2 regions of the Exiguobacterium sp. s189 genome follow, and region 2 is predicted to be linked to the other one. Evidence: predicted binding sites of a transcription regulator. Region 2 holds the regulator's gene; the other holds the start of a gene.
What was found. The regulator LexA, encoded in region 2, represses DNA repair genes until DNA is damaged. The targets are predictions, from matches to a motif close to CGAACATATGTTCG.
Positions count from the first base shown of each region.

Region 1 (7,307 bases), on a different contig from region 2:
ATGCAAAAGAGCCCAAGCGCCTGTTCGATAGGTTGTGGCAAGGTCACCATTCCGTCTGACACATTGACGAAGAGGATGCTATAGATCATCATTGCGAGGGCGGTCGTCAAGATTCGTTGTCCTTTTGTCACGCTCGGCATGAAAAAGACGCCATAGGCCATCATGAGTATGAAATAATGCATGTTGACATCCCAACCGAGAATGAAAGTCGAGATGATTGCGTTATACACGACTTCGATGAAGAGTCCGGTGAAGAAAATGCCGTACCATCGCTTATGTACAAAATAAAATGAAATCGTGTAATATAGGACGCTCACTCCGTTAGAGATGAACAAAGAGGTCACATCCAATCGCCAGAATAACAGACAGAACAAGACATGAACGAACCAGGCGATGACGTTGCCATAAAACATGATGCGTTCATTATACAGCGTTCCGCGACGGGCATCATAAATTGTTCCCATCTCACACCTCCTCTCATTCAGTATAGCGAAAGAACGCTTGTATTTATATAAAAGTCATTAAAATTATCCATGAAAAGACCTTATAACACGTCCTTATCGTTGCGTGAAATAGATATTTCACGCAACGTTTGTGAGTTACGTGATCGATTCTGAATCGAGTGATTAATCGACCAATAAGTTTTATTGCAAAATAAATGGTAGACAATAATTTGTTATGTAAACCATATTGATTTGTCTTGAAATTGTAATGTTGAACCATTATACCTTATGATGAAAATAGGACTTGAAACGGCAAGTCAGGTAACGTTACACTGTAAACGTAAACCAAAGGGGGATTTTGGATGGATGATCAGCGTTTGAAGCAACTTTTGTCTGAAGCGAAGACCATCGCGGTCGTCGGCGTGTCCGACAACCCGAACAAGACGGCCAACCAGATTGCGGAGTATTTACTACGTGTCGGGTATACCGTCATCCCTGTCAACCCGATGCTCGAGGAGTGGAACGGCCGTAAGGCATATCCGTCCGTCGAGAGCATCCCGGGTAGAATCGATATCGTCGACGTGTTCCGTCGCAGCGAGTTTTTAGCAGGTGTCGCGGAAGATGCGGTACGACATGGGGATGTCGGGCTCGTCTTCAACCAGCTCGGTCTCTCAAGTCCAGAGGCGGAGCAAATCGCACGCGATGCCGGGCTCGATTACATCGAGAACCGCTGCCTGTACGTGGAGCATGCTCGTCTACTCGGATAAGACCTACCTCCTTGGTAGGTCTCCTTTTTTTCAGCAACGGCTGACAAGGGAGGCTTGCCAGAATCGATGAACAGCTATACAATAGGAAAGAAAAACGAACGTGTGTTCGAAATTGAGGTGACTGCTATGTCAACAGATCTATTTAATTACAATGAAGACGCCATCCAGGTGCTCGAAGGACTCACGGCCGTACGAAAACGACCGGGGATGTACATCGGGTCAACCGACCATCGCGGGCTTCACCATCTCGTGTATGAGATCGTCGACAATGCGATCGATGAGGCGCTCGCCGGGTTCGGTGGTCAAATCGATGTGACGATTCATAAGGACGATGCGATCACGGTTCGTGACCACGGACGTGGGATGCCGACAGGGATGCACGCCTCTGGAAAACCGACACCTGAAGTCATTTTTACCGTTCTCCATGCTGGCGGGAAGTTCGGGCAAGGCGGTTATAAGACGTCGGGCGGTCTCCATGGTGTTGGTGCCTCGGTCGTCAACGCACTCTCGAACAAGGTCGTCGTGACAATTTATCGCGACGGGAAAGTGTTCGAGCAGACATTTGCGGACGGCGGCGTGCCGCAGACGACGCTCCTAGAGACGGGCAAGACGCGCCAGACCGGGACGAGCGTCTATTTTAAACCGGATGCAACCATCTTCTCGACGACAACGTATAACTATGACACGCTCGCCGAACGCCTTCGTGAATCGGCTTTCCTATTAAAAGGATTGACGATTACGCTGACGGACGAGCGTACCGATAAACAAGAGACGTTCCATTACGAGGATGGGATCGCTGAATTCGTTCAATATTTAAATGACGATAAGGCGACGCTTCACCCGATCGTCTACTTCGAAGGGACAGAGAACGAGATTGAGATCGAGCTCGCATTCCAGTTCACAGACGCCTATTCTGAGAACGTCCTTTCTTTCGTCAACAACGTCCGTACGCGTGACGGTGGGACGCATGAGGTCGGCGCCAAGACGGCGATGACCCGGATCATGAATGAATATGCACGGAAGAACGGATTGCTCAAAGAGAAGGACAAAAATCTAGACGGTGGCGACGTCCGTGAGGGACTCACGCTCATCGTCTCGGTCCGAATCCCTGAAGAATTCCTCCAGTTCGAGGGCCAAACGAAGTCGAAACTCGGCTCTCCAGAGGCGCGCGCGAGTGCGGATAGCGTCATGGCGAAGCAACTGACGATCTTCCTAGAAGAGAACCCACAGATGGCCACGATGCTCATCAAAAAGGCGATTCGCGCGGCTCAGGCGCGTGAGGCGGCACGAAAAGCACGTGAAGAGGCACGGAACGGTAAGAAGAAGAAACGTTCGAGTATCTTGAACGGGAAATTGACGCCGGCGACATCGAAGAATGCCGCGAAGAACGAACTATTCCTCGTCGAGGGTGACTCGGCCGGCGGTTCCGCCAAACAAGGGCGTGACCGGACGTTCCAAGCCATCCTTCCGTTACGCGGGAAAGTCATCAACTCCGAGAAGTCAAAACTCCAGGACATCATGAAGAATGAAGAAATCAATACGATCATTCATGCAATCGGTGCCGGAATCGGTCATGATTTCGATTTGGATGACTGTAACTTCGACAAGATCATCATCATGACGGATGCCGATACAGATGGTGCGCATATCCAAGTGCTCCTTCTCACGTTCTTCTTCCGTTATATGCGACCGCTCGTTGAGGCGGGCCGTGTGTTCGTCGCCTTGCCACCGCTCTATCGCATCTCAAAAGGGAAAGGCAAGTCCGAGCAGTTCGACTACGCATGGGACGAAGAGGCGCTCGAGAAGTTGGTCAAAGTGTATAAGAAAGGCTATATCCTCCAGCGCTATAAAGGTCTTGGTGAGATGAACGCGGACCAGTTATGGGAGACGACGATGAATCCGGATACCCGTACGCTCATCCGTGTCACGGTGGACGACGCGGCTGTCGCGGACAAGCGTGTCTCGGTCTTGATGGGCGATAACGTCACGCATCGCCGTGAGTGGATCGAGGAGAACGTTGCCTTCGGACTTCAGGAAGATGATTCGATCATCGCCAATGAACATGTGACTAAAGCGATTGAGGAAGTGATGTAACGATGTCGACGATTCAACACATTTTAAACTTATCTCTCGAACAGGTCGTCGGTGACCGGTTCGGGCGTTATTCAAAATATATCATTCAAGACCGTGCCTTGCCGGACGCACGTGACGGGCTCAAGCCCGTACAACGTCGTATCCTTTATGCGATGCACCATGAGGGGAATACGAACGACAAGCCTTACCGAAAGTCTGCAAAGACGGTCGGGAACGTCATCGGGAACTATCACCCGCACGGTGACTCGTCCGTCTATGAGGCGATGGTACGTCTCTCTCAGGACTGGAAACTACGCTATCCGCTCATCGACATGCATGGGAACAACGGGTCGATGGACGGTGACCCGGCAGCGGCCATGCGTTATACAGAAGCCCGTCTCTCGAAGATTGCTGGGGTCATGCTGACGTCGATTGCGAAGAATACGGTCGACTATACGCCAAACTTTGATGATTCGACGGAAGAGCCGCTCGTCTTGCCGTCACTCCTCCCGAACTTGCTCATGAACGGGACGACAGGGATCTCAGCGGGTTATGCGACAGAAATCCCGCCGCATAACTTGACGGAAGTGCTCAACCTCGCCATCGCACGCCTGAAAGGTCAGGTCGATACGGCGAAAGACGCCATCGAGTATGTCACAGGACCTGACTTTCCTACCGGAGGGACGGTCATGGGGAAAGAAGGCATCCTAAAGGCGTTTGAAACCGGCAAGGGTAAGGTCATCATCCGCGCGAAATCAGAGATTGAGCAGCTAAAAGGTGGCCGTGAACAGATCACGATCACCGAAATCCCTTATGAAGTGAACAAGGCGAACCTCGTCAAAAAAATGGAAGAGCTCCGTCTCGACAAAAAAGTCGAAGGTGTCGCGGAAGTCCGTGATGAGACGGACCGGACCGGCCTTCGTGTCGTCATCGAATTGAAGAAAGAGGCAGACGCGGAAGGTGTCCTTCACTTCTTCTTGAAGCATACGGACCTGCAGCTCGCCTATAACTATAATATGGTCTCTATCGTGAACCGGACACCGAAACAGATGGGCATCATCCCGATCATTGACGCCTATTTGAAGCACGTCGAAGAAGTGGTGACACGTCGCACGACGTTTGAACTCGAACAGGCGAAAAAACGCGCTGAAATCGTCGATGCCTTAGAACAAGCCATCTCGGTCCTCGATGAGACGCTCGAATTGATCCGTTCCGCGAAAGATAAAGCGGACGCGAAGAAGAAACTGATGGAGCGGTTCTCGTTCACAGAACGCCAGGCCGAAGCGGTCGTCATGCTCCAATTGTATCGACTCACGAACACGGACATCGTCGAATTGCAAAAAGAAGCGAAGGCGCTCCAAAAAGAGATTGCCCGCCTCTCGAACATCCTTGACGTGGATGCGACGAAACGGAAGTTGATCGTGAAAGAACTCACGGCGCTACGTGATGAGTTCGGGGATGACCGTCGTTCGGTCATCGAGTCGGAAGTCGAAGAATTGAAGCTGAAGACGGAAGTCATGATTGCCGTCGAAGAGACGATGGTCTTCGTCAGTCGTGATGGATACGTCAAACGGGCCTCGATGCGCTCATACGGCGCCTCAAGTGACGTCTTACCGGAGATGAAGGATAAAGACCGTCCTCTCCTTACGACACAAGCGATGACGACAGACCACTTGCTCGTCTGGACGAACAAAGGGAGCTACCTCCTCATCCCAATCCATCAGATCCCTGAATCGAAGTGGAAGGATGCCGGTCAGCACGTCGCCAACCTCGTCCCGATTGAAGGGGAACAGGTCATCTCGGCAGACGTCGTCTCGACGTTCGAGACAGATGCCCATTGCCTCTTCGTGACAAAAGACGGAATGGTCAAACGAACGCCGTTACGAGACTATGACGCGCAGCGGAAGTCGAAACCGCTCATGGCCTTGAAGCTAAAAGGTGACGATGAGGTCGTCTTCGCAGGGATCAGTGACGGTCCTGGACAGTTGTTCCTCGTCTCCGAGCGTGGATACGGGCTCTGGTTCAAAGAAGATGACGTCCCGGTCGTCGGACAGCGGGCAGCCGGTGTGAAAGCGATGAACTTGAAAGACGGTGACGTCGTCGCCGATGCCTTCTCGTTCTTTACGCCACCGTTATTCGTCCTCGTGACGCAGCGAGGAGCGGTCAAGAAGATGAAACTTGAAGACCAGTTCGATTGCACGAACCGCAACCTTCGCGGAACGATGCTCATTCGTGAGGTCAAATCAAAACCGCACCAAATCCGTCGTGTGCTCCCCGTACATGGGGATGAGACATTGCATATCGTCGGAAAAGAGAAAGCAAAACAAGTGAAGACAAAAACTCTCACGCTACTTGATCGCTATGCCAACGGATCGTTCGTCTTCGACGAAGATTCATTCGGTGAGATCGAGGACGTATATCTCGATTAAAGAAAAGACCTGTCGATCGGCATAATCGCCGCTCACAGGTCTTTTTGTGTTAGCCATCCTTCTAGTTCTTGTTGCTGTCGACGGTGATGCCGTGTATGCATCTCGACAAGCTCGAACCACTCTCTCGCATTTAACCAGCCGAACCCACCGTGAAAGGTCTTCCGATCGTCTGTGGCGTCCCCTAGACGGGCTTCTAAAGCATCCATCCTTGAAATCAAGGCGGTCATCCGCCCGAGTAACTGCTCATTCGTATCGGTGTTGTTCGGAGGTTGGTTCATCTCGGGAGGGAGCTCGATTTTGATTGGAGGAAATCCACCTTCTCGGAACAACTTCTCCCCAAATGGTGTCTTCTCTCCACCGAGTTGACCGTCTTCTTGAAGACAATGGTCGACTTCATCTAAATACTCATTCGCGACCAACATGATATGATCGTACATCTGACCAATTGACCAAATCGTAGGGGAGCATTTATACCGTAAGTCAGGTTCTGAATAATGTAACAAAGTTTTTTTGAAATGAGTCAATTCATAAGGATTCATGCTGCACCTCTCCTCTGTTTACTTTTAGTATACGTGACTTGTCCGAGTCTTCGGGGAATATAAATCTAAAAAGGAGAACGCGACGATTTGCCGAAAGAAACATGTAGGACAAATGATAGGGGGATCTATATGTCTCAATGGCTGACGTGGGCGAAACGGATTCAGGCGCTGTCTCAGGCCGGTCTGACGTTCACACGTGATCAATATGACCGAGAACGATATGAAGAGCTCCAAGAAATCGCAAAAGAGATGTATGAACGACATTCAGACTTATCGAACGAGGCCATCTCACAATTGGCCCATGTGCAAGGGTATCCCACACCGAAGCTCGATGTACGAGGCGTTGTCTTCAAGGGGGACCGATTGTTACTCGTCAAGGAGCGGTCGGACGGGTTATGGACACTACCAGGCGGTTTTTGTGAGGTGAACCGTTCTCCTGCTGCGAATATCATCAAAGAAGTCGAAGAAGAGGCCGGCTTGGATGTCATTCCGGTGCGGTTACTCGCCTTATTTGACATGCACGAACATCCACACCCGCCACTTTCTGAGCACTATTACAAACTCTTCATCGAGTGTGCATTGATTGGTGACGGGGAAGGTGCTGCCGGCGTAGAGACGACGGATGTCGGATTTTTTGAACGCGACCATTTACCAGAGCTCTCCCTTGCCCGAAACACGCTCGAACAGATTCATATGTGCTTCGACGCGCACTGGCAAGAAGATGACTGGACCACCTTATTCGATTAGGAGGATTTTTTGATGAAAGTGAGACGATACGGACATATCCACCAACTAACCTTTTACGCTCCCGTTCTTCCGATCAACGTCCAGCTGATCGAACATGAACTCGGGCTCGTCTTGATCGACACGGCGCTAAAACGGAATGCGTCAGACATCCTGGCGTATATTGAAGAACTGGATAAACCGCTTCTTGCCATTTTATTGACGCATGCCCACGGAGACCATGTCGGTGGGGTAGACGCAATCAAAGCTGCACATCCACTCGCAGAACTGTTCATTTCCCGGCGTGATGCCCGCTTACTATCTGGAGACCGT
Region 1 covers NZ_JACSKM010000010.1:62,298-69,604, forward strand. Annotated here, with positions in the region: gene KNO99_RS12320 (GGDEF domain-containing protein) at 1-464, opposite strand, end outside; gene KNO99_RS12325 (CoA-binding protein) at 806-1,210, shown strand; gene parE (DNA topoisomerase IV subunit B) at 1,337-3,304, shown strand; gene parC (DNA topoisomerase IV subunit A) at 3,307-5,712, shown strand; gene KNO99_RS12340 (DinB family protein) at 5,745-6,251, opposite strand; gene KNO99_RS12345 (NUDIX hydrolase) at 6,381-6,998, shown strand; gene KNO99_RS12350 (MBL fold metallo-hydrolase) at 7,011-7,307, shown strand, end outside.
Region 1: parE (DNA topoisomerase IV subunit B) is a predicted target of LexA. The motif match lies at 1,306-1,319, and genes of this name have one in related genera.

Region 2 (7,307 bases):
GTTGACGGAAGTCCCATGAGTGCAGCAAGACGAACTGCCGGGCGAAGGTAATCCGAGAAGACGAAGAATGTCGCACCGTAAGGAAGGACGCCGCCGTGAAGTGCCATTCCGTTTACAGCTGCCGCCATTGCGAACTCACGAACACCAAACCAGATGTTACGTCCAGCTGGATCTTCATCGAAGTCCACTGCACCTTTAATCATCGAGTTGTTTGACCCGGCAAGGTCAGCAGATCCACCGAAGAGTGTCGGTACTGCTTTCGCGATTGCGTTTAAAACTTCACCGCTCGTTTGACGTGTTGCTTTTTTCGAACCGATTTCGAATGTTGGCAACTCGCTGTCCCAACCTTCAGGAAGTTCGTTGTTCATCGCACGCACGAACTGCGCACCGAGTTCTGGATGTGCCGCTTTGTACGCTTCTACGAGTTCGTTCCAGTCTGACTCATATTTTGCGCCAGGCTCGACAACTTTCTCGTTGAATAAGTCATATACTTCGTTTGGTACGTAGAATGACTCACCTTCCCATTTATAGAACTGTTTCGTCAATTCGATTTCAGCATCTCCAAGTGGAGCACCGTGTGATGCCGATTTACCTGATTTGTTCGGTGAACCGAATCCGATGACCGTTTTCACTTCGATCAATGTCGGTTTTGACGTTTCAGCTTTCGCTGCATCGATTGCTTTTGCGATCGAATCGATATCTGTTCCGTCTTCGACACGAATGACTTGCCATCCGTACGCGTTGAAACGGTCTTCTACGCTTTCAGAGAACGATTTGTGAAGATCGCCATCGAGTGAGATATCGTTTGAATCGTAAAGAACGACGAGTTTGCCGAGCTTCAAGTGACCAGCGAGTGATGCCGCTTCTGCCGATACACCTTCCATCAAGTCTCCGTCTCCGCAAATCCCGAACGTGTAGTGGTCAACGACGTTGAACTCGTCGCGGTTGTAAGTCGCTTCTAAGTGCTTCTCTGCCATGGCCATCCCGACAGCCATTGCAATCCCTTGTCCAAGTGGGCCCGTTGTCGCATCTACACCAGCCGTATGACGGTATTCTGGGTGACCAGGAGTCTTCGAGTCCATTTGACGGAATGATTTAAGGTCGTCCATCGACAAATCATATCCAGACAAGTGAAGGAGCGAATACAAGAGCATCGATCCATGACCTGCCGAAAGAACGAATCGGTCACGGTTGAACCAGTTCGGGTTTTTCGGGTTGTGACGCATTTTGTCTGTCCAAAGTGTAAACGCCATAGGTGCAGCACCCATCGGCATCCCTGGGTGACCAGAGTTCGCTTTTTGGACCGCATCAATTGAGAGCGTCCGAATCGAGTTAATCGCTAATAATTCTTTAGTAGTTGTTTCCACTAATTTCATCCTCTCTGTGTTAAGAAGGTTTTCTACCCGTCATATTTTATCACACTCATTCGTGTGTCACAACTAATTAATTAGTATAACACATTTAGTGAAATCGTTTCCTTCAATTGCCTTAAAAAAACAGCAATCCGTTCGTCTGATGACCGTTCGTGTATAACAAAAATGCACATCCTATACGAAATAGGATGTGCATTCAGCATCACTCGCCACGATAGCGTTTTTGATCTTCTTTCAACTTCTCTGGTGTGACGTCGTTTCCTTCTGGATCGACGACCTTCATCCCCATCATTTGCGATTTGAACGATTGACGGAACGCCTTCAAATATTCTTGGCGTAAATCTTGTTGTTCGTTCATCTCATCTTGAGACAGTCCTTCTGTCTTCGCTTTGTTGGCGAGGAAATTGATTCGCTCCAATTGTCCTGGTGCTAACATCTGACTCGCCCCCTCTCTAGTGAATTTGTTCTTATACTTTACAAAATCAGAGAGGAAGAATCAAGTTTCAGCTACTGACTGGTGCTCGAGATACCGTCGATTGACGGTCGCTTTCGACACTTCATAACCGAATCCACGGAGTGTTGCCGCAATCTCAGCAAACGTCAACCCGCGCTCGCGCAGTTGGATAATCTCCTCAATCGGCACTTCAATTCGGTGTCGCCCACCTTGATCGTTGTTTTGAATATTGCGCTGTGGGTTGAATCCGTTGGCGACGGCACGGCGCATCCCACGAGAAATTTTAGCGTTGTGAATTTTACGTTGATACTCTTCCACAACACTGACAATTTCTAATACCATTTTTTCGGCATCAGAAACGACATAGTCCGACGTTGATTGCATCGTCAGCAACCGAACGTCATGCTTCATCAATGTGTGCAAGATGGCAATCTTGGCATTTCCTCGTCCCAGACGACTGTCGTCCGTGACAAGTACGGCATCCAAATCAGACATCGACACATGGTCAAGCAAATCAAGGAGCCCCTGTCGATTCACTTCATATCCACTCTCTTGCTCCGTGATGATTTCTATGACTTCTGCCCCTAGTTGCGAAGCCAGATGCTGTAATTCATCGACTTGTCGACTGAGTGATGTCTCTTGGGTGGACTTGTTCGTCGATACCCGACAATAGATGACGACTCGCATCGCATCACTCCCTTTCATCGCATTCATTCCTTACGATACACAGTTCGAGAACGGTTCGCAATGATCAACAATCACTCAGCGGCATACCATTTTGTTTTTCGTTCATGATGCTCTTCTCGTTCTGCCATAATTTGTGCTTCGAGTGATTCCGCTTGGACATAAGCGACTTCTTCTTCAATCGTACGCTCTTCCGTAGTGACGACTGGTTCGACTACTGCCGGTTCCCCTCGCATCTCCCCTGCCAAATAAAAAGCGAACATCCCGACCAAGAGCATCCCGACTAAAATGATTCCGTTAAGTGTGTCTTTCATGATTACATTGCCTCCTGTATAAGAATATATGTTCGTTAGAACGTTTGTTCGTTTATCTGTTCTCATCATAAAACAAGAACCCGTGTTCGGTCAACACAAAAAAACGAACGAATGTTTGTACGCTCATGTGTTCTTGTGTTACACTAGACACATAAAGAATAGGATGCGTTTGCAGGTTATTCGATTACATCGAGGTGAACATAATGAAAAAAATGTCAGCGCGACAACAACAGATTCTTGATTTCATCAAAGACGAAGTTCGGGCAAAGGGATATCCGCCTTCTGTTCGTGAAATTGGAGAAGCCGTCGGCCTTGCTTCTAGTTCGACCGTACACGGTCACTTAGATCGTTTGGAAAAACGCGGGTTGATCCGTCGAGACAAGACGAAACCTCGCGCGATTGAAATTTTGACTGAAGATATGCCGGCAATGGAAGAGCAGGAGTCCGTCATGTACGTACCGGTCATCGGGAAAGTTACCGCCGGGACACCGATTACCGCCATCGAGAACGTGGAAGAACACTTCCCGCTCCCGGCACATATCGTCGGTTCAGATAATGTATATATGTTGTCCGTTTCCGGAGATTCTATGATCAACGCCGGAATTTTGGACGGGGACCGCGTGCTCGTTCGTCAGCAAAGCACCGCCAACAATGGAGAGATTGTCGTCGCCATGACCGATGAGGGCGAGGCGACTGTGAAACGGATTTATAAAGAAGCTTCAAAAGTCCGTCTTCAACCGGAAAACGATGAGTTGGAAGCGATGTATTTTGACAACGTCTCGATTTTAGGGAAGGTCATCGGTGTATACCGGACGATTCATTAATGGCTAGTGGCAAGACCCATACCCGAACGAATCTCGTGGCAACCGGCGCACTTGCGGTTGCCACGCCTTTTATTGACATCGATATTCCGTTCGCATTGATCATCGGTGCGATTATCGGTACACTCTGGCTCTCCCCAGATCTTGACTTAAAATCAGATGCCTATTACCGATGGGGTCCACTTAAATTCATATGGCTCCCATATGTGAAGCTCATGCCGCACCGTTCGCTCTTTTCGCATTTACCTGTTTTGAGTGATCTGATTCGGATTGCGTACATCGGCTTCCCACTCATTCTGCTCTTGCCCTTCACAGCATATGAAACAGAAATCCGGTCGTGGGTGGACGTACACGGCATGTCGTTCTTTTTAGGTCTTGTATTTGCAACGACACTGCACACGACGCTCGACTATACATCGACATTTATAAAAAAAGCATTCTGAACAATTTAAAAGACCACCTGCCGTTTTTCGCGGAGGTGGTCTTTTTTACAGACGAATTCGCAACACATTAGGGTATTCATACCATAATGTGTTGAAGTATGTATTCATTTTTCCTATCCGATAATTCTTGTACTCAAATCATCAAGATACTCAGATGCAATTCCCTTATAGTCGAATTATGAAGGAGGTGATGATGTTGGTAGAAGCGCTAAATGAGTTAATGGAACATATCGAACAGCAATTGACCGAAGAAATTTCAGATTCTGACATCACAAAAATCACCGGGCTCTCTGCCCACCATTTTAAAAGAATGTTTTCGTATATGTCGGGAATAACATTGACTACTTACATCCGAAATCGCCGTCTATCGATTGCGAATGAGGAATTGATTCATGGTTCTAGCGTGACAGATGTTGCATTTCGATATGGTTACCATTCGATCGAAGGCTTCTCGAGAGCATTTCGAGAGTGGTCAGGATTCTTGCCTTCCGAAGTCATGAAGAATCATATACAAAAGTCGTTTCCTCGCTTCACGTTTTATATCGATATCAAAGGAGGAACATCAATGGAATTCAAAATAGAAGAGAAAGACGCATTTCAAATCGTCGGTGTTTCAAAACGTGTCCCTATCCAGTTCGAAGGGATAAATCAAGAAATTGTGGCGTTAGCACAGTCTATAAGTGAACAACAGCGTATGCATATGCGTGAAATGGGAAATCTTTACCCGAACCATGTACTAAATGCATCGTTCAATTTCGATGATGGTCACTTAGAAGAAGAAGGATATTTGACCCATATGATCGGGTTCGCTACGACAAGAGAAGATGTATATGATGACCTAGAACAAATCTCAATTCCGAAAAGCTTGTGGGCTGTCTTCCCGAATTGCGGTCCATTCCCACAAACGCTTCAAGAAACGATGGCTAAAACCTACGCAGAATGGTTGCCATCTTCCGGATATGAACTTCAAGACTTACCAGGGATTACATTTAGTAAAATTGAAATGGGTTATGAGAACGTCTATAGCGAAGTTTGGGTTCCAATCAAGTCAAAAGAGGATAAACAAACATAACAAGAAAGAAATCAATTGAGCGACCGTACACTTAATATTGCAAATAAAGAGCACGGAATGATCTTCAGCTGAAGGTCATTCCGTGCTCTTTTTGCATATCTCTTCTATTAGTAGAGCGTCATGTACTGATCGCGTTCCCACTCCGTTACTTGCATACGGAACATATCCCACTCGATTTCTTTCAATTCGAGGAAGTGTTCGCCGATGTGCTCACCGAGTGATTCCATCACGACTTTGTCCGCACGAAGCACTTCGAGTGCGTCGAAGAGCGTTGCTGGAAGGTCGTCGATCCCGTTCGCTACACGCTCTGGTTTGTCCATCACGTAGATGTTGCTATCGATTGGTTTTGGTGCATTCAAATCTTTTTCGATTCCGTCAAGACCTGAAGCCAAGAGAGCTGCAAGTGCGAGGTACGGGTTCGCTGCTGGGTCAACCGAACGTACTTCGATACGAGTCGAGAGGCCACGTGCTGCTGGTACACGTACAAGTGGTGAACGGTTGCGTGCGCTCCATGCAACGTAGCAAGGTGCTTCGTAACCAGGTACGAGACGCTTGTAAGAGTTCACAGTCGGGTTACATACTGCTGTGAACGCACGAGCGTGCTCCAAGATACCAGCTGTGAACGCGCGAGCTGTGTCTGAAAGTTCCATGTCGCCATTTGGATCGTAGAAGACGTTTGTGTCGCCTTTGAAGAGTGACATGTTCGCGTGCATTCCTGAACCGTTCACTCCAAAGAGTGGTTTTGGCATGAATGTCGCGTGAAGACCATACTTCGCAGCGATCGTCTTAACAACGAGCTTGAACGTTTGGATGTTATCTGCCGTTGTGACAGCATCTGCGTATTTGAAGTCGATTTCGTGTTGTCCTGGTGCAACTTCGTGGTGTGATGCTTCGATTTCAAAGCCCATGTTTTCAAGTTCGATGACGATTTCTTTACGGCAGTTTTCACCGAGGTCAACTGGTGCCAAGTCGAAGTATCCACCTTGGTCGTTGAGTTCAAGTGTCGGACGACCTGATGCGTCTTTCTTGAACAAGAAGAATTCTGGCTCTGGTCCAACGTTGAACGCTGAGAAGCCAAGTTTTTGCATTTTCTCAAGGTTACGCTTGAGTGTACCGCGCGGGTCACCACTGAATGGTGTACCGTCTGGGTTATAAATATCACAAATTAAGCGAGCGACTTTTCCGCTGCCATCTGTCCACGGGAAGACAACCCATGTGTTGAGGTCTGGATATAAGTACATGTCTGATTCCTCGATGCGGACGAATCCTTCGATTGACGATCCGTCAAACATCATCTTGTTATCAAGTGCTTTGTCCAATTGGCTGATCGGTACCTCGACGTTTTTGATTGTTCCGAGGATATCCGTGAATTGAAGACGAATAAAGCGTACGTCTTCCTCTTGTGCGATGCGTTTAATGTCTTCTTTTGTGAACGTTTTTCTGGCCATGGTAAAATGTCCCCTCTCACATTGTGTAATGGTTGATGTGTGCGGCGTTATCGATAAAAACGTGAAAGCTCGCCTTGAATGAGCGACGTCTTATTGAAACGACCGGCTTCTTGAAGCTGTGTTTTCAACAAATGATGTAACTCTTTTTCCGAAACCTTTGGTGCTTCATTGACCGGTGCGGCCGGAGCAGACGTTTCCGCTTCTTTTTCACCTTCTTGCTCTAACATGTGGCGAATTGCCGCCAAATTAAAGCCTTGGTCAATGTAATCCTTGATTGCGAGTAGACGTTCGACATCATTAAAGGAATAAAGCCGTCGTTTCGATTCCGTCCGACTAGGCGAAATCAGACCCTGTTCTTCATAATACCGAATCTGTCTACCAGTCAGTTGCGTCAGATCTTGGACGATTCCAATCGGAAACAACGGGTTGGAGCGACGAAATTGATCAGCCATCCTTACCCCTCCTTTTCTGTCTCACAATGTGAGAATAATACATGACAACAATCCTGTCAATAGATGTTAAGAAAGTTAACATGACAGAACGGTTACAAATGTGCTTGTTGATTTTGGTCGTTAAATTCGACCAGTCCTTTATCGTGTAATTGGCTCAACGCCAACATAAGCGCGACTTTCACATGAGCATACGTCAGACCACCTTGAACATACGCTGTGTATGGTGCCCGGAGTGGTCCATCCGCT
Region 2 covers NZ_JACSKM010000007.1:155,625-162,931, reverse strand. Annotated here, with positions in the region: gene tkt (transketolase) at 1-1,376, opposite strand, end outside; gene KNO99_RS10610 (DUF896 domain-containing protein) at 1,576-1,809, opposite strand; gene KNO99_RS10605 (YneB family resolvase-like protein) at 1,870-2,514, opposite strand; gene KNO99_RS10600 (hypothetical protein) at 2,586-2,825, opposite strand; gene lexA (transcriptional repressor LexA) at 3,029-3,649, shown strand; gene KNO99_RS10590 (metal-binding protein) at 3,649-4,089, shown strand; gene KNO99_RS10585 (AraC family transcriptional regulator) at 4,286-5,161, shown strand; gene glnA (type I glutamate--ammonia ligase) at 5,269-6,609, opposite strand; gene KNO99_RS10575 (MerR family transcriptional regulator) at 6,657-7,061, opposite strand; gene KNO99_RS10570 (methionine gamma-lyase family protein) at 7,154-7,307, opposite strand, start outside.